DNA from 3 places in the Fodinicurvata sp. EGI_FJ10296 genome. Region 3 is predicted to be linked to each of the others. Evidence: riboswitches for the same ligand, from Rfam matches in the RefSeq annotation. Region 3 holds a riboswitch; each other region holds the start of a gene.

Region 1 (7,667 bases), on a different contig from region 3:
GACGATGCGGCCGACCTCAAATTCCTGCGGCTGGGCAAGAACGCCGCGGATCAGCAGGCCGCCCAGCGAATGACCGACGAAATCGATCCGTGTGCCGCCGATCGGCAGCGATTCCAGATAGCTCTGGAAATCGGCCACCAGATCGGTAAAGGCCCGGCTTCGGGCGGAATAATCGAAATTGTGAGTCGCAAAGCCTTCGCGGTTCAGCCGCCGTTCAAGGCGTTGCATGCTTCTGAAGGTGCGGCCCAACCCATGAACGAGCACCACGCCACTGTGGCGCGGCATGTCGCGCCCGTCCGACTCCGCCGGAGACGATCGTTCCGACATCATCCGTTGCCTTCCGTATCCTGCGCCGCGAAAATTTCGTGCCCACACCGGATCACGATAGCTGATTGCCAGCCCGCATCACAATGCGCCGACGGCCGGCGCGGCGTTCCCGGAGAAGGCGCCACCCGGCGCATAGCCTTCGCATCGCTCAACCAGATGGGCGATGGCATTGGCATAATACAGCACCAGCGAGCGATCCGCGCCATTGACCCGGATCAGCCCGTCGGACTCGTCGAAAATCCCGCGATAGCGCAGCTGCCGCAATCCCACCGTCACAGCATAGTCCCTGGTTCGGCGCGGAATATAGACACGCGCGCCCCCTGCTTCGAGCTGCTGCAGCAATTCGCGCACGCGCCGGCGAAGCTCGGCCTCGGTCAGGCCGTCTTCGCGGACCAGCACCGACGCCACCACCGATACCGGTAGCACCGGAATCAGGTCGCCGATATCCTTCATCAGGGCATCGGTCAGTTCCTGGACGATCCGGAACCGTTCGTGCTGCGATACCGGTGTCAGATTATGCCCCTGCCGGGTCATCCACTGGCGGAACGAAACCGGAGTTCCGAAATTCACGCAAGCATAGCCGAAACGGTACCACTGCCGTCGAAAGGCGAGGCCGACATTGTGAATGAAGAAACCGACAACCGTCCGGATTACCGACCAGCGGCCGGGCGCCCGGGCCTCCGGGTCATGCGGCTTCAGGAGCGCCCGGTCTTCAAGAACGCGGTCGTAGTTCACGCCGACGGGCACGAAATAGATATCACGGTCGTTCGTCTGGTCAATGCCGCGCACCATATAGTCGATCAGCCCCATCTTGGGCTTGCGCAAGCGCCCGTCCCGGCTCAGCCCGCCCTCGGGGAACACCGCCTGACTGACGCCATTGGCCGTCGCCATTTCGACATAGCGCGCGAGCACACGGCGGTACAGGTGGCTGTTGGAGTTGCGCCGGATAAAGAACGCTCCCGACGCCCGGACGAGACTTTGAAGCGGCCAGATCCGGGCCCACTCGCCCACGGCATAGGAAAGCGCGGTCCGGTCGGCGGCCAGAAAGGCAACCAGAACATAGTCCATGTTGCTGCGGTGATTCATGACGAAGATCACCGTCGCGTTGGCCGGAATGTTCGACAGACCCGCCTCGTCTGAGTAGCCGAGCCTGACGCGATAGAATGTCCGGGCAACCCTGCGCGCGATCCAGTACCCAATCCGAAAATAGAAATACGCATTGAAGCTGGGCACGATCTCCCGCGCATAGCGTTCTACCTGGGCCATGACGATCGACCGCGGCGTGCCGGTCGCCCTGGCGTGCTCTTCCGCCGCCTGAACGACCTTGTGGTCATAGGTCAGCAGATCGATCAATGTCTGTCGTCGGGTCAGTTTGAATTGCTGGATCTTGATGTTGAGGCGGGCATTCACCTCGTCGATCGCGCGGTTCACCTTGCGCCGCAGGAACCACCGCACACTCGGCACCAGAATTCGGTCGAGCGTCGCCAGCAGGGCGAGCACGACGACCAGAATAATCAGCCAGACCGGTATTTCGACCGTTCCCGTCACGCCGCACCGCCTCGGATTGCTGCAACCCTCGATCCGTTTTTCGGACACTAGGCGAGCGAACCGTCCGGGGGAAGCACCGATTGCACGACCGCGATGTGACTCAGGGTGAGACGGGTGCGCCCGTCAGTCGCGTTGCGTCACCGGGTCAAGCTGAGCGGCTCGCCGTCACGGCGGACCGGAATATCAGCGCCCGGCAGCCTGCCGGTTCCAGACTGCACTTCACTCTCGGCACCGGTAAAGTTGGCCGATGTCGCGGTCGGAACGACCGGCCGGGGCTGCTGTTGCGGCGGGGACTGGACACGCGGTTCACCGCGCGACGGGGCCTGCCCGTCGGCATTTTCGTTCTCATCCTCGACCGGAGCGGTATAGGCTTCGCGAACCCCGATCAGTCGGTCTTCCCAGCCTTCGATCTCGGTTTCATAGCAGTCGGCCCGCGCCAGCGTGCGATAGCAATAAAGCGCCGTTGTCTCGGCCCGCGGCAGTTCCTGTTCGAACACCTGAGCATTGAAATCCTGACAACCGGCGACGATTGTCGCGGCAAGGAGCAGGGGCGCCGACCGGGCGGCAAGAAGGATGGCCTTTGTCATGGCCGGATCATTACCGGTAAATGGCTGATAAATGCTTAACCATGCCGCGGGCCGATGCCGATCCGGGCGCTTGCGCCATACCGCTTCACGCCCTACCTGAACATGGTATTGCCAGGGAAGAGAAAGCAGATGACCGATATGACGACGCCGAAACTGGTTTCGCTGCCCGATCGCGGCCTGTTCGAGCTTGGCGGCGAAGAGCGGATCGCATTCCTGAACGGCCTGGTCTCGAACGACATGGCCAAGCTGTCGCCGACAACGTCGCTCTATGGCACCTTTCTGACGCCGCAGGGCAAGTTCCTGTACGAATTTTTCGCCCTGACCGATGGCGCGTCGGTCATTCTCGATACCGAGCGCGAGCGTATCGACGAATTCCGCAAGAAACTGCGGCTGTACAAGCTGCGGAGCAAGGTCACGGTCAGCGAAAGCGATCCGGCGGCCCATGTCTTTGCGCTGGTGGGCGACAGCGCGCCGGCCGCGCTTGGTTTCGACGCCGATGCCGCGCCGGGGGCGACCCGACACCTTGGCACCCTGGCCGCCATCGGCGATACTTTCGCCGTGCTCGACCCGCGTCATGCCGGTCTGGGCGCACGCATCGTCGTTCGTGCCGCCAATGAACAGTCAGGCACGGCCGATATCGCAGCTGCCCTGGCCGATCATCTCGCCGTGGCCGTCGGCAGCCGCGGCGACTATGACCGCCGCCGCATCGCGCTGGCGGTCCCCGACGCCAGCCGCGACATGATCGTGGAGAAATCGGCGCTGCTGGAGAGCAATATCGACCGGCTGAACGGCATTTCCTGGGACAAAGGCTGCTATCTGGGCCAGGAACTGACCGCCCGCACGCATTATCGCGGTCTCGTCAAACGCCGGCTGGTACCACTACGGTTCGCCGACGGCACGCCGCCGGAGATAGGCGCCGAGATCACAAAAGACGGCAGCGTCGTCGGCGACATCCGCAGCGCGGCCGGCGATCTGGTGCTGGCCAGTGTCAAACTGGCCGCACTCGACGGCGATGGTCCGCCGCTGAGGGTGGGCGACACAGTCCTGGAACCGCTGCCTACACCATAGTGGGTACCACGACTTGGGCGTCTTTGCAGCGCCGACCGGATGCTATAATCCATCACAGACGAGCAGCTCGGCACCATTAATCTTTCGCGGTTGATCGGGGCTCAGTTCGATGGAGTTCTACACATTTCTGGTCATCGCCGGCGTATTGGCGATTGCGGCGATCGCCGTCATCGGCGGTGTGATAGAGTTGCTGCGACAGCGCGTGTTGGTCGACTCCGAGACCAGGGCGGTGATCGGTATTTCAATTCCCGGCCTCGGCGATTTCAGCACCAATTATCCCTCTCTGGGCGCCATTGCGCTCGGCTTGCTGATGTGCTTTGGAACGATCGTCTGGATCAGCAACGAGCCGGCGCAAATCCCCGTTACGGCGACGGTCACCGTGACCAATCCCGCCCTTCACGCCGACAGCGAGTCCGACCTGTTTCTCAGTGTCGTGCCGCAGCGGTACCGCCGATCGGTCATCGGCAACCAACTCGACACGCCGGTGCGCATCGACCTCTCTGTCGATGACGGCGAGGATTATGTCGCGATCGTACGCAGTTCGGTGAAAGATGCCGAAGACGGTGTCGCGTACCAGGGGCTTGCATCAGGCCCTATCAATATCAGCAATAGCGATGGCACTGTTTCCGGCGAATACGAATCAGTGTTGAGGGTGAGATGAGGCCGGCAGCATCCACACCGAGACTGCTTTTCGCATGCCTTTGCGCCATAACGCTCCTCACAGGACCGGCCCACAGTGACAATGCGGGCGTTTCGGGCAAATGGTTGACCATCGACGGCGAGCCATTCTCGAACGTGCCGATCACGATCGTCGGGACGACCAGTCGGGGTGACGAGATTTCGACATTTTCAGTGACGGACGAGGATGGCGAATTCCGGATCCACAACTTGCCGGCCGGTCAGTATCAGGCGATCCCTGCCTGGGATCATGACGCGGCCGTACCCTTCTCGGTCGCCGACCAGCCCTGGTACCGACCTTGGGCGAAGGCAGAAGCCGTCGACCTTGGCGAGGTCACCGTGAATATCGAATCGACCGAACTCCCGGATGCGCCCGCCGATCCCCCCGGCGCAGCCACCGGAGACGATGGATCGCGCAACGACCCTTGACAGAACCCTTAGACTTGTTAGCGTCTGATCTCGTACCCAGGGGAGTTCCGGCAGGGAACTGAGAGGCTACCGGCGTAGCGACCCTTTGAACCTGATCCAGTTCATGCTGGCGTAGGGATGGATGGGGCCGCCTCGACGGCCGGGCAGGCATCTCCCGGCCCCCCAAGGCACCGAAATTGCGGCCTGTTCGATCACCCGCTTTGAAACTGGATCTCCAACGCAACGTCGTTCAGGAGACCCATGACAGATGGCGCAGAAGTCCAGGCTACGCGGCGGCCCTTATGTGCTCGCCGACCCACCGCAATGAGCAGGCCTGACGCCGAAGTGGTGGGTGCCGGCGTCGCCGGCCTTACCGCCGCGCTCACGCTGGCCGAGCGCGGTGCCCGGGTGACCGTCTACGACCGGTCGACTACTCTGGGCGCCGAGGCGGCATCGTGGCTGGCGGGCGGCATGCTGGCCCCCTGGTGCGAGATGGAGTCCGCCGACGCCTCGATCGTTGCGCCGGGACTGGCAGCGATCGACTGGTGGGCCGAGCGGGTGCCGGAGCTGCGCCGGACCGGTACGCTCGTCGTCGCGCCGGCTCGCGATGCAGCCGACCTTAAACGCTTCTTGCGGATGACGCGTACAGGCGTCGAACTGGATGCCGAGGGGGTGGCAGCGCTGGAACCCGAACTGGCCGACCGGTTCCGCCGCGGCATCCATTATGCCGGCGAGGCGTGGCTCGACCCGCGCCGCGCGCTCGCCGCACTGGCCGACCGGGTCGTGAACCTGGGCGGCGAGATCCGACTGGGCACGGCCGCCGATCCGAGCGACCTCGCCGCCGATACCATCGTCGACTGCCGCGGCATTGCCGCCGCCGACGGCACCACGCCAGCCGGTCGCGGCCTCCGCAGCGTCCGGGGCGAGATGTTTCTCTTGCATGCGCCCGAGGTCACCCTGCATCGGGCGGTGCGGCTGCTTCATCCCCGCATCCCCTTGTATATCGTGCCGAGGGGAGACCATGTTTTCATGATCGGGGCAACCATGATCGAGAGCGATTCAAGCCGGCCCATGACGCTGAGATCCGCGGTCGACCTGCTGAACGCCGCCTATGCCGTCCATCCCGGATTCGCCGAGGCCTCGATCCTGGAACAGGGCGCAGGACGGCGGCCGGCCTATGCCGACAATCTGCCGCGCGTCGAGCGCCATGGGCGCCTCGTGTCGATCAACGGCTTCTACCGTCACGGCTTCCTGCTGGCACCATCTTTGGCCGAGAAAGCCGCCGACATGATCATGGATACCGCCGACACAACACACAGCATTGGACCGTCAACATGAGAGTGATCGTCAACGGCGAACCCGCCGAGGTTAGTGCCGAAACCCTTGAGGCGGCACTGGTGGAACTGAAATACGGTGATATGACCGTGGCCACAGCCCTCAATCAGGGTTTCGTACCGGCACCCCAGCGGTCGGCAACGCCGCTGAAAGACGGCGACCGGATCGAAGTGATTGCCCCAATGAGCGGAGGCTGATCGATGGATGTTTACGGCCGCACCCTCGGCTCGCGCTTTCTGCTCGGGACGGCGCAGTACCCCTCGCCCACTGTGCTGCAATCCGCAGTCAGGGCGTCGCGCACGGAAATGGTCACGGTCTCGTTGCGGCGCGAAGCGGCGGGGCAGCGGGCGGGGCAGGAGTTCTGGTCGCTGATCCGCTCGTTGGGCGTACAGGTGCTGCCCAACACCGCCGGGTGCCATTCGGTGAAGGAGGCCGTGACGACCGCCCAGATGGCGCGCGAGGTGTTCGACACGCCGCTGATCAAGCTGGAAGTGATCGGCGAGACCGATACCCTGCAGCCCGATCTCTTCGGGCTGGTCGAGGCCGCGCGCATCCTGACCGACGAAGGTTTCGAGGTTCTGCCATATACGACGGAGGATCTGGTCGCAGCGGAACGGCTGATGGATGCCGGCTGCCGCGTTCTGATGCCGTGGGGGGCGCCGATCGGCTCGGCACAGGGCCTGAACAACGTCCACGGCCTGCGGTCGATGCGCGCGCACTTCCCGGACACGACATTGATCATCGACGCCGGTATCGGCCGGCCGTCCCACGCCGTCGCCGCCATGGAACTGGGCTATGACGGCGTGCTGCTGAATACTGCCGTCGCCAAGGCCGAGGATCCGGTGCGCATGGCTGAAGCGTTCGCCCTTGCGATCGAAGCCGGGCGCACGGGTTTCGAGGCCGGCGCGATGGAACCGCGCGACATGGCCGCTGCCTCCACCCCTGTATTCGGAAGGGCCATCCTGTGAAGTCGAAACGTCCCCTCGATCCGTTCTACCTGATCGTCGACACCGCCGCCTGGGTTGAACGGCTGGTACCGTTGGGCGTCAGGATGATCCAGTTGCGGACCAAGAGCGACAATGAGGATTTCCTGCGGCGCGAGATCCGCCGCGCGCGCGATATCTGCGCCAGCCACGGCTGCCAGTTGATCGTCAACGACCACTGGCGACTGGCGATCGAGGAAGGCTGCGATTACGTTCATCTGGGGCAGGAAGATCTGGCCGAGGCCGATCTGGGTGCCATCCAGGACGCCGGGCTGTCGCTGGGCATCAGCACCCATGATGACGACGAGTTGGAGACCGCGCTGAAGGCCGAGCCGGACTACATCGCCCTTGGCCCGGTCTGGCCGACGATCCTGAAATCGATGAAATGGGCGCCCCAGACCCCGGCCCGGCTGACCGAATGGAAATCGCGCATCGGGGATATCCCGCTGGTTGCGATCGGCGGCCTGTCGGTGGAGCGCCTGGATCAGGTATTCGACGCCGGCGCCGACATCGCCGCCGTCGTCACCGACATCACGCGCAACGACGACCCCACCGCCCGCACCCTGGCCTGGATCAGAGCCACGCGTGGACGGGGGATCGCGGCCCGGTCGTAAGGCAGTATCATCGGCACCGAAACAGTCAGCGCAACCGGTCGAGCAGCTCAAGCGACGGCTCGCCGGTCACTGGCAGGCCTTGAGACCGTTGATAAGCGCGGATCGCCGCTTCGCTGTTG
Region 2 (7,667 bases), on a different contig from region 3:
CGACGAGGCCACCGGGAAATAGATGATCAGCATCACCATGACGATCTTCGAGCCCATGCCATAGCCGAGCCAGAGCGTCAGGATCGGCGCCAGCGCGAAGATCGGGATCGCCTGCGCAAAGACCAGGATCGGCCGCATGACGAGGCGGGCCATGGGCGACATCGCCAGTTGCAGCGCCGTCACCACGCCCAGCGCCGTGCCGAGCACGAGGCCCGTCAGGATCTGGCCATAGGTCACCCAGGCGTTCTCGATAATGATGTCGCTGGAATTCACCAGCGCCTGCCAGACCCGTGTCGGCCCGGGCAGGATGAAATGCGGCACCCCCGTCGCCCAGACGAGTGTCTGCCAAAGCCCGACGGCGACGGCGAAGACGGCCATGCCGCGCAGCAGCGACGCCAGCGGGCGGACCGTTGCGGCACCGGTCATCGGGCGTCATCTCCCCCCGGATCGTACCCGACCGGATCGCGCGCCCGCAGCCGGGCGAACAGGGCCGCCTGCGCCTGCAGGAAGTCCGGGTCTTCGAGATCGCGCACCGGCGCGGTGTCGGGCAGCGCCAACGCCTCCAGCCCCGTCGCGCTCATCAACCACGCGGCGTGCGACAGCCGCGCCGCCTCCGCCGGTTCGTGGGTCACGAGCAGCACCGTGCGCCCGGCCAGCAGGGACCCGGCAAGCTCCTGCATTTCGGCGCGCATCCGGGCATCCAGCGCGGAAAAGGGCTCATCGAGCAGAATGATCGGGCGATCCTCCATCAGCGTGCGCGCCAGCGCCGCGCGCTGACGCTGTCCGCCGGAGAGCGTATGGGGGCGTTTGCGGGCATGGTCGGCAAGCCCGGTCTGTTCAAGCAGCGCGAACGCGCGGTCGCGATCGCTCCGCTCCCCACGCAGTGTGGCGCCAAGGGTGACGTTGCCCAGAATGTCGAGCCACGGCGCCAGCAGATCGCTTTGCGCCATCAACGCCACCCGCCCGGCAATCGGCAGGCCGTCGCTGGCGGTGACGCGGCCGTCAAATCGCACCCCCGTTTCCAGCCCGGCCATCACGCGCAGCAGCGTCGATTTCCCGACCCCGGACGCGCCCAGCAGGCTCGTCCAGCGCCCCGGCGGCAGGTCGAGGGTCAGGGCGGAAAACAACCGCCCCTCGCCGACGAAACCCGCCCCGGTCAGCGTAAGTCCCGGGGCGGACGTTTCTGGAATCATGGTCGCGTCACGTCGATCGCCATCTGATCGACGGAATGCTGTTCGGGGATCATTCCGGCCTCGAACAGAAACGCCTCGAACCCGGCGTATCGGCCGTAATCCAGCGCTGCCGGACGGCTGGCGAAGCGCGGATAGGTGTCGCCCCAGGCGCGGGAATTGAGCTCGTTGTCCAGCTCCGACGAGGTCGCCGCGAAGATGTCCCAGGCCTCCTCCGGGTTGTTGAGAATGTAATGCGTCGCCCGCTCCGTCGCGGTCAGGAAACGCTGAATCGCGTCGGGGTCCATCGTGTCGGGATTGGCCACATAGATCAGCTCGTCATAGGCGGGAATGCCTTCTTCCTCGGGGTAGAAGCAGCGCCCCTCCACGCCCTCGATATCGAGCTGGTTCAGTTCGAAATTGCGAAAGGCGCCGATCACGCCATCGACCTGACCGCTCATCAGCGCCGGGGAGATCGACCAGCCGATGTTGATCTGCTCGACATCGTCGCCGCCCAGGCCGTGATGGGCGAGCATGGCGTCGAGCATGACCTCCTGCACGCCGGCCACGGCAAAGCCGACCTTGCCGCCGGCGAGATCGGCAACACTCTCTACGGGGCCGTCGGCAAGGACCAGCAGGCAGGTCAGCGGTGTGGAAACGAGCGTGCCGACCCGCACCAGCGGCAGGTCCTGATGCAGGTTGAGATGAAGCTGGGGCTGATAGGAGACGGCGATATCCGCCCGCCCGGCAGCGACCATGCGCGGCGGGTCGGTCGGATCGGCCGGCGCGGTCACCTCGACCTCCAGCCCGGCATCCGCGAAATAGCCGAGTTCTTGTGCCAGGATGACTGGACCGTGATCGGGGTTCACGAACCAGTCCAGAACCAGATCGAGCTGGTCCTGAGCGGTGGCGGGCGTGGCGAGCGCCAGCGCGCCGACGAAGCCCAAAGCCGGCGCGAGCGTTTTAGCCGTAATCGCATTCATGAGTGTGGTCCATCCGTCGCAAAATGTGAGTGCGATCCGGACCGTGTGAGCGGAACCCCTGTTCGCGCCGGTGGCAGGCATCACGCGCGGCGCCTTCAAGAACTCTGTCTTGCATGCGGCAAACGTCACCCGTCTCTCCTTTGCGTTCCTGGGGTCCGCGCGAAGAGACAGGTGGTCAGATGACGAAGATGTCGTCGAAATACCCGTTCCCTACGCCGGTATTGCCCGGATCAGGTTCGATGGGTTGGCGGATCACGCCTCTCAGCCCTTGTGGGCACCCCAACGGTGATGACGATGGTAATTAATTCAGGCGTCGTTCGCAAGGCGGGCTTTGCAGGTCCGGCAAGACCGGGGCCCACAACATTAACGTTCTCACGGAAATTGTTGACCCCGGATGGCGCTTCGCGCCTCCGGGGAATAGAAAGGAGAACGGCGGCAAGAAGAATCCCACTGTCCCGGACGCGATGCGGCACGAAGTGACGCGTCGCAGAGCCGGGACCCACACCATCAACGTTCTCGCGGAGCGTGTCGCCCCCGAAAAGCGCGTTCACTCCGGCAGGTGGCAGGCGACGCGGCGACCGTCGGCGCGGGGGGTGAGAAGCGGGCGTTCGGCGGCGCAGATGCCGCCATCGATGATCTTCGGGCAGCGCGGGTGAAAGGGGCAGCCGCTGGGCACGTTGGTGGCGCTGGGAATGTCGCCCTGAATCGCCTCCAGTTTCAGCCCGCCCGCCTCGACGCGCGGCACGCCCGCCAGCAGCGCGCCGGTATAGGGATGCATGGGTTCGGAGAAGATGCGCGCGGTCTCGCCGGTTTCCACGATCCGGCCCAGATACATCACCGCCACCTGCTCGCACAGATACCGCACCACCGACAGATCGTGCGAGATGAAGACATAGGTCAGCCCCAGATCGCGGCGCAATTGCTGCAGGAATTCCAGGATCTGCGCCTGAACGGAGACATCCAGCGCCGATGTCGGTTCGTCCAGGATGATCAGCCGGGGGTCGAGGGCGACCGCCCGCGCAATGCAGACACGCTGCTTCTGGCCGCCCGACAGTTCATGCGGATAGCGGTACATGAAAATGCGCGGCAGTCCGACGATGTCCAGCAGCCGCTGGACGCGCGCGATCAGCTTCTGCCCGCGCGTACCGTCCTGCACGATGATCGGTTCGGCAATCGCATCGAAGATCGTGTGCCGGCTGTTGAGCGACGAATGCGGGTTCTGAAACACGATCTGGATTTCCCGGCGCAGGCGGCGCATTTCCTCGCCCTTCAGCGTCGTGATGTCCCGGCCGTCATAGCGGATCGACCCCGCCGTCGGCTCGATCAGGCGCAGCAACAGCCGGGCCACCGTCGATTTGCCCGAGCCGGATTCGCCCACTACGCCCATGGCCGTGCCTTTGGCGATGTCGAAGTCGACATCATCGACCGCCCGCACGATCTGCGGCGTTTGCCACGGCTTGTTGCGAAACGGAAAGTGCTTGGACAGCCCCCGAACCTGAACGAAGGCGCCGGTATCGCCGGCGTGATCGGGCTCGTGCGGATCGGGCCGGGTCGGGTCAAGCGGGGCAGTGTCAGGCATGATGGCAGGCCACTTCGTGATCGTCGGCCAATCGGCGCAGTTCGGGTTTCTCCCGGCGGCACAGGTCGGTCGCGCGCTCGCAGCGCGGGTTGAACCGGCACCCCGTGGGCGGGTCGAGCAGGTCGGGGATCGACCCGGGTATGCTTTTCAGCGTCACCTCGGCCTTGTCCATGCTGGGCAGCGCGGCCAGAAGCCCCTGGGTATAGGGATGACGCGGTGCGGTCAGCAACTCGGCGGTCGGCGCTTCCTCGACCATATTCCCGGAGTACATCACCCCGATGCGGCGGCACACGGCGGCCACCGCGCCGAAGTCGTGGCTGATCATGATCACCGACAGCCCAAGCCGATCGACCAGATCGGCGATCAGCGACAGGATCTGCGCCTGAATGGTCACGTCCAGCGCCGTCGTCGGCTCGTCGGCGATCAGAAGCTGCGGCTCGCCGGACAGGGCCATGGCGATCAGCACCCGCTGGCGCATGCCGCCGGAGAGCTGATGGGGATAATTACGCAGCAGCCGTTCCGCATCGGGCAAGCGCACCTTGGTCAACAGTTCGACCGACCGCTCGCGGATTTCTACCCTGGAGGGCTTGGCGCGCCCCATCGCCGCCGCATCGGCCCGGATCACGTCGGCCATCTGCTGGCCGACGCTGAGAACCGGGTTCAGAAAGGTCATGGGGTCCTGGAAGATCATGGCGATGCGCGCACCGCGCAGCCGCCGCCACCGTCGTTCCGACATCCCCAGCAATTCCTGCCCGTCGAAGCGGATGCTGCCCCCGGCGATCCGGGCGGGCGGGCTGGGCAACAGGCCTAGAAGACTTTTCGCCAGCACCGATTTGCCGCAACCGGTCTCGCCGACAATGCCCAGCGTTTCGCCCTGCCTGACGGTAAGGTCGATACCGTCCAGCACGCGGATGCGGCCGTCGAAGGTGTCGAAGTCGAGCTTGTAGTCCTCCACGGTCAGTAGCGGATCGCTCATCGGCCGCGGCTCCTTGGATCGAGAATGTCGCGCAGCCCGTCGCCGAACAGGTTGAAGCCGAGAACGGTGAGATAGATTGCCAGCCCCGGAAACAGCGAATACCACCACCAATCGGGCATATAGGTGCGCGCGATCGAGATCATCGCGCCCCATTCCGGCGCCGGCGGGCTGGCGCCCAGCCCGATGAAGCCCAGACCGGCGGCTGCCAGAATGGCCATGCCCATATCCATGCTGGCCTTGACGATGATCGGCGACGCGCAATTCGGCAGGATGTGGTGGAACAGGATGCGCGGCGTGCGCGCGCCGGCCGCGCGGGCCGATTCCACGAACAGCTCTTCCTTCAGCGACAGCGTCTTGCTTTCCACCAGCCGGACATAGCCGGGCCACCAGACCAGCGCCAGCGCGATGACGCAGTTCGTGATCCCCGGCCCCAGGGACGCGACGATCGCCAGCGCCAGCACCAGCGCGGGCACGCCCAGAAAGATGTCGGTGATGCGCATGATGATTTCACGCGTCCAGCCGCCGACATATCCGGCGATGATGCCCAGCGGCACACCGATGCCCGCACCGATGGCCGTGATCAGAACCCCGATCCACAGCGAGGTACTGGCCCCGATGATAACCCGGCTCAGGATGTCGTTGCCCATTTCGTCGGTGCCGAAGGGGTGGCCCCATGATGGCGCCAGCAGGCGTTGGGACATGTTGACCGCCCCGGCGGCGTCTTCGGGATAGGGGGCGATCCACTGGCCGAACGCGGCCAGGATCAGGAACAGCACGACCAGCCCCAGCCCCAGCATCGACGAGAAGCTGCGCGAGAATAGATAGGCATACAGCCGCCACTGCCGGATGGTGCTGGCGTTGCGTTCGCGCCAGGTCAGCTGGGGGATGTCATCGGCTTCTCGTTCGCCAACACTCATTATCCCGACTCCCTGAGCCGCGGGTCGAGCCAGATATAGGCAAGATCAACCATGAAATTGATGATCATGAAGATGAAACCGATCAGGAGCGTGGCGCCGATCACCGGCTTGAAGTCGGAATAAAGCGCCGACTCCACGGCATAGAGGCCGATGCCCGGCCAGTCGAAAACCGTTTCGACGAGAATGGTCGATCCCAGCATCCAGCCGAAACGCAGACCGACGATCGACACCGTCGGCAGCATGGCGTTCTTCAACGCATAGACGGTGACGATTCGCCAGGCCGACAGCCCGTTGGCTTTGGCCGCGAGGACGAAATCCGACTGCAGCGCCTCGATCATTTCGGCGCGGTTGACGCGCAGGATCGACGCCAGGCACGGGAACGACAGCACCACCGCCGGCATGATAATATAGGAGAGCGCCTGGGTGAAAACGTCGAACCGGCCCTGAAGAAGGCTGTCGATCAGCAGAAAATGGGTGATCGGGTCGGGCGGAAGCGTGACAAGGTTCAGCCGTCCGGAGATCGGCAGCCACCCCATCTGCACGGCGAACAGCAATTGCAGCAGAATGCCGAACCAGAAGGCCGGCAGCGCCACCCCTGAAATCGACCCGATGCGCACAACATGGTCGAACCAGCTGTCGCGCACCACCGCCGACATGATGCCGAAGCCGACACCGAACAGGATACCAAGCCCCATGGCCACGACGACCAGTTCCAGCGTGGCCGGGAAATAGCGCAGCAATTCGTCGACCACAGGCCGGGTCGAGACGATCGACCGGCCCAGATCGCCCTGAACCAGCCCGGTCATATAGACCACGTACTGCTCGATCAACGGCCGATCCAGCCCGTTTTGCTGGCGGACCGTTTCGACCATGGACTCGGTCGCATTGGGTCCAGCGATCAATCGGGCCGGATCGCCGGGCGCAATGTTGGTAATGGCAAAAGTGATCGTCGCCAGCCCCAGCAGCATGATGACAAGCAGCAGGAGGCGACGGGCAACGTAAATCAGCATGCTGTCCCGTTCGCGGGCCGGAGGACGGTAAGGCGCCGCCCGCGCCGGATCGCGGGCGGCGGCCGGGGCCGTTTGCTAAAAGGGCCGATTACTCGACATCGACCCAAAGCGGATAGAGATCAACTTCGCCGGTGAACCGGACGGGGCTGAACTGAAAGCCTTCCAACCAGTCCCGATGCGCCCAACGGCGGTTCTGAAGCATGCCGAAAATTTCCGGCGTGCCTTCCACGATCATCTCCTGGATCTCGGCATAGAGCGGTTCGCGCTCGTCCCAGTCGCTGAGCGAGCGGGCTTCCGAAATCGTGTCCCAGAGTTCCTGGTTTTCGTAGAAATGCATCGCGAAATACTGACCCCAGGAATTCTGGTGGTACTGATAGGCCACCGCATCCGGGTCGGTCGAAACCGGCGTGACAAAGACGCTGGTCATGTCCGGCGCGCTTTCCGGACTGGAACCGGCCGCGACCATGTTCGGCCACTGCTCTGGCACGATGTTCACATCGATGTTCAACTCGGCCAGATTGCTGAGCAGCACCAGCCCGATCCGCCGCGCTTCTTCCAGACCGGCGACGTGATAGTAGTCCAGCTCGATGCCGCCGTCGGGATACTCGGACTGCGCCAGATATTCGCGCGCCAGATCCATATCCTGTCGCGGGATGCCCTCGACGTCGATATGGCCCTGGATCGCTTGCGGGAACGGGCTGGTCTGCAGTACGGCATCGCCGTTGTAGATGTCGATCAGCGCATCGTAATCCATCGCATGGGCGATCGCCTTGCGCAGATTGATATCCGCCGTCGGGCCCTGCTGGGTGTTGAACTTGATGCCGAAGGTCGTCATCCCCGCATGGTTCTGGATGACGATGCCGGGCTCGTCCTCGATCTGGCCGTAATCGTCCGAACTCAGACCCTCGGCGATGTCGATCTCGCCGCGCTGAAGGGCGGCGCGCTGGGCGGCGGGCTCGCGGATGATGCGATAGATGATCCCGGCCGGGCGGTTTTCTTCACCCTGCGGCCAGCCGCGCCAGTAATCCTCGTT
Region 3 (7,667 bases):
GCGTAATCGGCGTTTTCCAGAGCCTTTTGCAGTCCGCGAGGATAGTCGCCGCAGTCATAGGTCATGATCACGGGGGTCTGGTACGGATAGGCATCGGGCTGAATGAAGTTCTTCCGGCGGAACTCGGCCGGGTCCATCTTCAGGTCGCGGGCCGCCCGTTCGCACATGCGTTCAACAACATATGTTGCCTCCGGCCGTCCGGCGCCGCGATAGGCGTCGACAGGGGCAGTATTGGTGTAAAGCCCCCTGACCTCGCAGTGGATTGCCGGGATGGCATATTGCCCCGACAGCAGGGTGCCATAGAGATAGGTGGGTACCGCTGAAGCGAAGGTCGACAGATAGGCGCCGAGATTGGCCTTGGTGTGAACGCGCAGCCCCAGGATCCTGCCGTCGGCGTCGAGCGCCATTTCCGCCTCGGTCACATGATCGCGGCCATGGGCGTCGGACAGGAAGCTTTCGCCGCGCTCCGCCGTCCATTTGACGGGACGTTTCACCTTGGCCGCCGCCCAGACGCAGATCGTTTCCTCGGCATAGATGAATATCTTGGAACCGAAGCCGCCGCCGACATCCGGCGCCACGACCCTTAGCTTGTGCTCGGGCGCGATGCCCACGAAAGCCGACAGGACGAGCCGGGCGACGTGCGGATTCTGCGATGTCGTATAAAGCGTATAGCTGTCCGTGCCGGGGTCGAATTCACCAACCGCCGCGCGGGGTTCGATCGCGTTGGGGATCAGCCGGTTGTTGATCAGCGACATCCGGGTAACGTGGCTGGCCTTTTCGAAGGCACCGTCCGTCGCCGCCTTGTCGCCGATTTCCCAGTCGAAACACACATTGTCGGGTGCTTCGTCATGAACGCGCGGCGCATCGGGGGCATCCGCGTCGGCCGTGGCGACAATCGGCGCCAGTTCTTCATAGTCGACGTCGATCAGGTCTGCGGCGTCCTTCGCCTGGTCCAGCGTTTCGGCGATGACGACGGCCACATGGTCGCCGACATAGCGGACCCGGTCCACGGCAAGCGCCGGATGGGCGCCGGCCTTCATATCCGACCCGTCTTTGGACTTGACCATCCAGCCGCAGATCAGGCCGCCAAGGCCAGCCGCCTGGACATCCTTGCCGGTAAAAACCGCCACGACGCCGTCGGCTTTTTCGGCATCCGCCGTTTTGATGGAGCGGATTCTTGCGTGAGCCAGGGGAGATCGCAGGAAGTATGCGTGCGCCTGTCCCTGCCGATTCAGGTCGTCGGTATAGTGCCCGTTGCCGGTGATAAAGCGTTTGTCTTCCTTGCGCCGCAGGGCGGTGCCGATCCCATCAGGTGCCATTGCTTCCCGTCCCCCATTTATTCGGCCGCTTTTGCAGCGCCGCGCATTTCATCGGCAGCGCTGAGTACCGCCTTTACGATGTTGTGATAGCCCGTGCAGCGGCAGATATTGCCTTCCAGCCAGTCCCGAACCTCGTGTTCGGACGGGGAGGGATTGTTCTGCAGCAGATCCACGGCGCTCATGATCATGCCGGGCGTGCAAAAGCCGCATTGCAGGCCATGATGCTCGCGGAACGCTTCCTGCATCGGATGCAGTGTTCCGTCCTCGGCGGCCAAGCCCTCGATCGAGGTGACGGACGCGCCATCGGCCTGGGCCGCCAGCATGGTGCAGGCTTTTACCGACCTGCCGTTGACGTGGACGACGCACGAGCCGCACTGGCTGGTATCGCAGCCGACATGTGTGCCGGTAAGGTGCAGATCTTCGCGAAGAAATTGAACGAGCAGCGTCCGGTCATCGACTTCCTTCGATACCGACTTGCCGTTCACCGTCATCGAAACGGTGCTGGGCATCAAGGTCCTCCCTATTGCGTGTCATCCCTGGCGCACACCTTCCTGGGACCGTTGCCCGTACAAACGCATTCCGGCAGTTGTTCCGGGATGGCGTCTGGCCGATGGCGGACGGGCAAATGGCGTGCTTGACCAAAATCGATCATATGGTCGCTCACGAAGCCTCGACTGGCAAGCATACCGCGTGGCTTCGATCACGATTCGAGTGGCGAGCAAGAACCTGACGCGGTTCAGGTGATCAACCAGAGCAAAAGGATGATGATCACGACCAATCCACCGATCCAGACCGCCGGGCTCAGTGTTTTCGGTGGCGGCGGGGGCTGGACGCGTTCGCGATCCCGCTCTTTGGCCCGCTCGTGGGTGCCGGGCGCCGGGCCGGCCGTCGCAGGTTCAGGTTCAGGTTCAGGATGGGGCTCGGGGCGGGGGGCCGGTTCCGGAGTGGGCCCGGCAGCCGGTTCGGGTGCCGGCTCCGGTGCCGGCTCCGGTGCGGTCACGGTTTCCGGCCTGGTGGCGGGTTCCGGCACAGCCTCGGGTGCCGGCGTCGAATCGGGGACGGGTTCGGCCGCTGCCGCCGCTGCCCTGGCGCCATCGCTCTCGACTCGCTCGCGGAATCGGGCAAAGAAATCGTCGGCCATGCGCTTGGAGGTGCCCTGGATCAGGCGGGTGCCGAGCTGTGCCAGCTTGCCGCCGACATTGGCGTGAACGACATAACTGAGCTGTGTCAGTTCGGGCGCCGTTTCGGCCAGATGAACGTCGGCACTGCCCTTGGCGAACCCGGCCGCGCCGCCCTTGCCTTCACCGGAAATCGTATAGGATTCCGGCGCGTTGATATTCTCAAGGGTGACGCCGCCGGCGAATTTCGCCTTCACCGGGCCCACCTTGGCGGTCACTTTTGCTTCGAAGGCGTTGTCCGCGGTCTTTTCCAGACTCTCGCAGCCCGGTATGCACGCTTTCAGGACGTCGGGATCGTTCAGTGCCGCCCAGACGCGTTCCCGCGGTGCTGCTATTTCGTATTCGCCGTTCAATTCCATTTTCGTCTCCCGAAATCATGAAGTCGACCGCCCGATCCCGCGCGGCGACTGAATTCAATGTCAGGCTATGCCGCTACCGGCGCCGGGACAAGCCCGGCCCCTACTTACGGTTCCGGTCCGGGACCAGCTCCGGTTCCCAGATAAGCCCTGACGACCGGCGGTGCGTCAGGGGCCAGCAGGGTGGTGATCGGACCATCTGCGTGTATCCGCCCGTCGGCAAGGAACAGTCCCCGCACCGGCAGATGGCCGGCTTCATCGGGCATGTGGCTGACCATCAGGACGGTCAATTCGCGTTCTTCGTGCAGCCGGTGGACCAGATCCGCCAGTTCGCGGCGCTGTGCCGGCCCGAGCGCTGCAAACGGCTCATCCAGAAGCAGGATCGGGCGGGCCGAGACAAGGCTTCGCGCCAATGCAATACGCTGGCGCTCGCCACCGGACAGTGTCCCGGGAAAGCGATCGCTGTATCCGGCCAGCCCGACGCTGGCGAGTGCCTGTTCGATCCGCTTGTGATCGCTCGCTGCCAGCTTCAGACCCGGATGAATGCCGAGCCCCACATTGCGGGCCGCCGACAGATGGGCGAACAGATTGTGGTCCTGAAACAGCGATGTGACGGGCCGGCGGGCCGGCGGCAGGTTTCCAACGTCCCGGCCATCGAGCGCGATGCGCCCACCGGCCGGTTCCTCGAACCCGGCGATGAGGTTGAGCAGCGTGCTCTTGCCAGCGCCGCTCGGGCCGAAGACGACCGCCATTTCACCTCTGGGCACTTCGAGATCGAAGCACATGGCCAGATCGCCATAGTAGAACCGGACATTCTCAAGCCTTATCATCGGCGCGGCCTCCAACGATCCGTTCGATCAAAAGGAACATGATCAGGGTCGTTGCCACCAGAACCGCTGCCGAGACGGCGGCGCGGCCGAGCTGGTAACTTCCCATCTGCTGATAAAGGTAAAGCGGCAGGGTTCGGGTTTCCGGTGTACCGAACAGGGCGATGACGCCGAAATCGCCCATGGCAAGAGCCGTGGTCAGCGCCAGGGAAAGAGCGATCGGTCGGCGCAGCAACGGCCAGTCGACGAGCCGGACGCGATGGCCGAGGCGCATGCCCAGTGCGGCGGTAAGCCGCCCGTGCCGCTGCAACGTCTGGGTCGCCGGCGGACCGAGAACGCGGATCACGAAGGGCAGCCCCATGAGGGCGTTGATCGAGACCACCAGCGGAAGGCCATTATCGAATACGTTGACATGGCTGCGCGCCAGCACGAACAGACCGGCCCCGATCACGAAGGGTGGGATGATCAGGACCAGCGAGCCTACCGCCTCCAGCAGAGCCGCGGTCCGTTCGTTGCCCTCGCGGTACCGCAACCGCCGCAGGGTGGCGACCATTCCCAGTCCCAGTGCCAGCGACAGCGTTCCGGCGGTCAGACCGACGGCAATGCTCCGGCCCGTGGCCGCCCACAATGCGGGGTCGCTCAACGTCGCTGCAATCGGTCCGCGTCCGGCGGACAGAACCACGGCGGCCAGCGGCGCTAGCAGAACCACGGCGCCCACCATGATCGCGGCACCGTCGACCAGCCGTGACGGCATCGCCCGGCCATCGAAGCGGACGGCGGGCCGGCCCGCTGGCGGCGTATCCGGCAATGCGGTGAAAAGACGTGCGGCGCCGATTGCCAGGGCGCCGCAAAATGCGACCTGGATGATGGCCAGCGCGGAAACCCGAGGCAGATCGAAATCGAATCGCAGGGCCTGATAGATCGCGACTTCGATGGTCGCATTCGGGGGTCCGCCGCCCAGCACCAGCACCACGGAGAAGCTGGTGAAGCACAGCAGAAACACAAGCGCGAATAGCCCCGGCGCGGCCTGACGCACGACCGGCCATTCCACCAGGCAGAAAGTCTGGATCTCCGACGCGCCCAGTTGCCCGGCGAGCCGCCAGGATTCCGCCGGAACCGACTCCCAGGCCTGTAAAAGAATGCGGGCGGCGAACGGCATGTTGAAGAAGATATGGGCGATCAATATGCCCTGCAGTCCGTAGACGTCGAACCTGCCCTGCAGGCCCAGCTGCTCAAGCCCGGCGTTCAGCCATCCCGATCGGCCGTAGATGGCCACGATCCCCAGCACGCCGACGATGGTCGGGATCACCATTGGCAGACCCAGAATGCGGATGAACGGCTTGCGGCCGGGAAAACGGCGCCGATGGATGGCCCGCGCGACCGGGATTGCCAGTCCGACGCTGAGAACTGCGGACAGGAACGCCTGAACGACGGTGAAGACGACGATCGACCGGATATAGCCATCGGTGAAGGGGAAATGCCCGCGGGGATCGCCGCCCGCCATCAGCATGCCGGCAATGGCGCCGCCGACAATCGTGGCGACGATCGAGAGAGCGAGCGCCGCGGGCCACCAGAGCGCGGCGGCCCGAGCGGTCCGGTTCAACGGCTCATGCCGTCGAGCCATTCGTCGACCCAGTCGGATCGGTTGTCGCGCACCGTCTCGGGATCGAACAGCAGCGCCTCGGAGGGGTGGATGAGATTGTCGAAGGCCGCGGGCAATGCGACATCGTCATTTCGGACCGGATACATCCAGTTCGTTACCGGAAGGATGGACTGTGCGTCTTCGGAAGTCAGATATTCCAGAAACGAGCGGGCGAGTTCGGGATGATCGCTCGTGTTCGTCGCCGCGGCGACCTCGATCTGCATGTAGTGGCCTTCGTCGAATGCCGCCGCCCGATAGCGGTCGGTTTCCTCGGCCACGATGTGATAGGCGGGCGACGTGCTGTAACTGAGCACCAGCGGCGCTTCGCCTTCCTGGAACAGGCCGTATGCTTCGCTCCAGCCGCTGGTGACCGTAACAATGCGATCGCGCATGACCGCCCAGGCGTCCCCGGCGTCGTCGCCATAAACCGCCTTGACCCATAGCAGCAGGCCCAGCCCCGGCGTGCTGGTGCGCGGATCCTGGATCAGCAGTTCGAGATCGCTTTCCTCGACCAGGGCGCGCAGCGATGCGGGCGGTGTTTCCACCGACTGACTGTCATAGACGAAGGCAAAATAGCCCCAGTCGAACGGCACGAAGACATCGTCGCTCCAATCGATCGGCAGATCCAGATCATCGAGCTGCTGGCCGTGGGGGATCAACAGATCCAGTTCGCGCGCTTCCGCAATCAGGTTCATGTCCAGTCCAAGGACGACATCGGCATTCGTCGACGGCCCTTCGAGCCGCATTCGGCTCAGCAGGGCGACGCCATCATCAACGGCGACGTATGAGACAGTGCAGCCGCAAATTTCTTCGAACCCGCTCTTGATCTGCGGACCCGGCCCCCATTCGGTATCGAAAGAGGAATAGGTGTAGACGGTCAGGGTCGGCCGATCGTCTGCCAAAGCGTTGGCGCTGGCGGTCATCAGCAGGGCCATCCCGAAGGCGATTCCCGGGGCCAACCTCAGGGCAGCGGCTGCCGGCACACGGCAGCGGACGGTCAAGGCGTTCATCCCGATGGTCCTTTTGGTATTCCGGCCGCTATCCGGCCCTTGTTCGGGCCCGTGTCAGCGATGGGCGGGAATACGGAAAACCGGACGGCCAACATCAGCGGACCGTGCGCCCCACTTAGCGGGGGATTCCGTCCCATTTCCCTTCGCCGGCATGACCCGGATCAGGTTCGTGGGGTTAAGGTGTTAGCCTCTCTCAGCCGACGGCACCCCCTTGAGACCTGAGCAGACCTAAGCAATCACCCCAATGGCGTCAAGCCTCGGAAGAAGAAGCTCATCGGGCCAGAATGCAGTGTGGACCGGCAAACGATGCGCCGCCGTCACGATTGACGGCGGCCTTCCCGGACGCTACGTCGGCTTCCATGTCAGCCACAATGTCGGGCCCGATGTGCGTTTCTCCGCTATTCCTCGGCAGTGAAATCTACCGCCATTCATCCTATGGTCCCAAGCATCCGCTGGCGATCCCCCGGGTCTCGACGGCGATCGATCTCTGCCGGGCGATGGGATGGCTGCCGCAGGACCAATACGCCGACAGCCCGGTGGCCTCCGCCGATGATCTGGCGCGCTATCATGACGCTGCCTATATCGAGGCGCTGCAACATGCAGAACGCGATCAGCAGATTGATGCCGAGCGCCGGGCCCGCCACAATATCGGCGGCGTCGAGAACCCCATTTTCGCCGAGATCTTTTCCCGCCCCGCCACCGCTGCCGGCGCCAGCCTGCTTGCGGCCGACCGGCTCGTGGCGACGCCGGGGGTTGTCTTCAGTCCCGCCGGTGGCACCCATCACGGCCGGCCGGACAGGGCGAGCGGTTTTTGCTATGTGAACGACCCCGTGCTGGCGATCCTGCGGTTTCTGGATCGCGGGATCGAGCGGATCGCCTATGTCGATGTCGATGCCCATCACGGCGACGGCGTTCAGGACGCATTCAGCAACGACGACCGCGTACTGACACTGTCGGTTCACGAGGAAAAACGCTGGCCGTTTACCGGGACGGTCGATGACCGCGCTGGCGGCTTGGCGCGCAATCTTCCCCTGCCGCGCGGTTTCAATGACGACGAGATGGCGCTGGTTCTGGACGTCATGCTGGTGCCGCTGGTCAGCGGCTTCGACCCGCAAGTCGTGGTCCTTCAATGTGGTGCGGACGCACTGGAAGACGATCCGCTCAGCCGCCTCTCGTTGTCCAACAATGCCTTGTGGAATGTCGTTCGCGCGCTGCGGCCGCTTGCACCGCGGTTCATGGTGCTCGGCGGTGGCGGCTATAACCCCTGGACGGTCGGCCGTTGCTGGGCCGGCATATGGGCGATTCTCAACGACATTCCCGTACCCGGCCCGCAGG

What was found. A riboswitch is a leader RNA that binds a small molecule or an ion and turns the genes downstream of it on or off. The one in region 3 is predicted to bind thiamine pyrophosphate.
Region 1: another riboswitch for thiamine pyrophosphate. It lies ahead of thiO (glycine oxidase ThiO); the one in region 3 lies ahead of thiB (thiamine ABC transporter substrate binding subunit).
Region 2: another riboswitch for thiamine pyrophosphate. It lies ahead of ABZ728_RS00775 (ABC transporter substrate-binding protein); the one in region 3 lies ahead of thiB (thiamine ABC transporter substrate binding subunit).

The regions. Positions count from the first base shown of each region.
Region 1 covers NZ_JBFCVL010000006.1:310,347-318,013, reverse strand. The annotation lists gene ABZ728_RS15130 (alpha/beta fold hydrolase) at 1-330, opposite strand, end outside; gene ABZ728_RS15125 (1-acyl-sn-glycerol-3-phosphate acyltransferase) at 406-1,875, opposite strand; gene ABZ728_RS15120 (hypothetical protein) at 2,013-2,462, opposite strand; gene ABZ728_RS15115 (folate-binding protein) at 2,592-3,530, shown strand; gene ABZ728_RS15110 (hypothetical protein) at 3,640-4,191, shown strand; gene ABZ728_RS15105 (hypothetical protein) at 4,296-4,637, shown strand; TPP riboswitch at 4,666-4,773, shown strand; gene thiO (glycine oxidase ThiO) at 4,941-5,954, shown strand; gene thiS (sulfur carrier protein ThiS) at 5,951-6,148, shown strand; gene ABZ728_RS15090 (thiazole synthase) at 6,152-6,919, shown strand; gene ABZ728_RS15085 (thiamine phosphate synthase) at 6,916-7,548, shown strand; gene ABZ728_RS15080 (lytic murein transglycosylase) at 7,574-7,667, opposite strand, start outside.
Region 2 covers NZ_JBFCVL010000001.1:176,259-183,925, forward strand. The annotation lists gene ABZ728_RS00765 (ABC transporter permease) at 1-426, opposite strand, end outside; gene ABZ728_RS00770 (ATP-binding cassette domain-containing protein) at 423-1,193, opposite strand; gene ABZ728_RS00775 (ABC transporter substrate-binding protein) at 1,190-2,152, opposite strand; TPP riboswitch at 2,343-2,444, opposite strand; gene ABZ728_RS00780 (ABC transporter ATP-binding protein) at 2,700-3,731, opposite strand; gene ABZ728_RS00785 (ABC transporter ATP-binding protein) at 3,724-4,707, opposite strand; gene ABZ728_RS00790 (ABC transporter permease) at 4,704-5,624, opposite strand; gene ABZ728_RS00795 (ABC transporter permease) at 5,624-6,634, opposite strand; gene ABZ728_RS00800 (ABC transporter substrate-binding protein) at 6,723-7,667, opposite strand, start outside.
Region 3 covers NZ_JBFCVL010000005.1:264,620-272,286, reverse strand. The annotation lists gene ABZ728_RS12600 (xanthine dehydrogenase family protein molybdopterin-binding subunit) at 1-1,319, opposite strand, end outside; gene ABZ728_RS12595 ((2Fe-2S)-binding protein) at 1,337-1,828, opposite strand; gene ABZ728_RS12590 (carbon monoxide dehydrogenase subunit G) at 2,056-2,856, opposite strand; gene thiQ (thiamine ABC transporter ATP-binding protein) at 2,961-3,683, opposite strand; gene thiP (thiamine/thiamine pyrophosphate ABC transporter permease) at 3,670-5,304, opposite strand; gene thiB (thiamine ABC transporter substrate binding subunit) at 5,280-6,332, opposite strand; TPP riboswitch at 6,453-6,553, opposite strand; gene ABZ728_RS12570 (acetoin utilization protein AcuC) at 6,692-7,667, shown strand, end outside.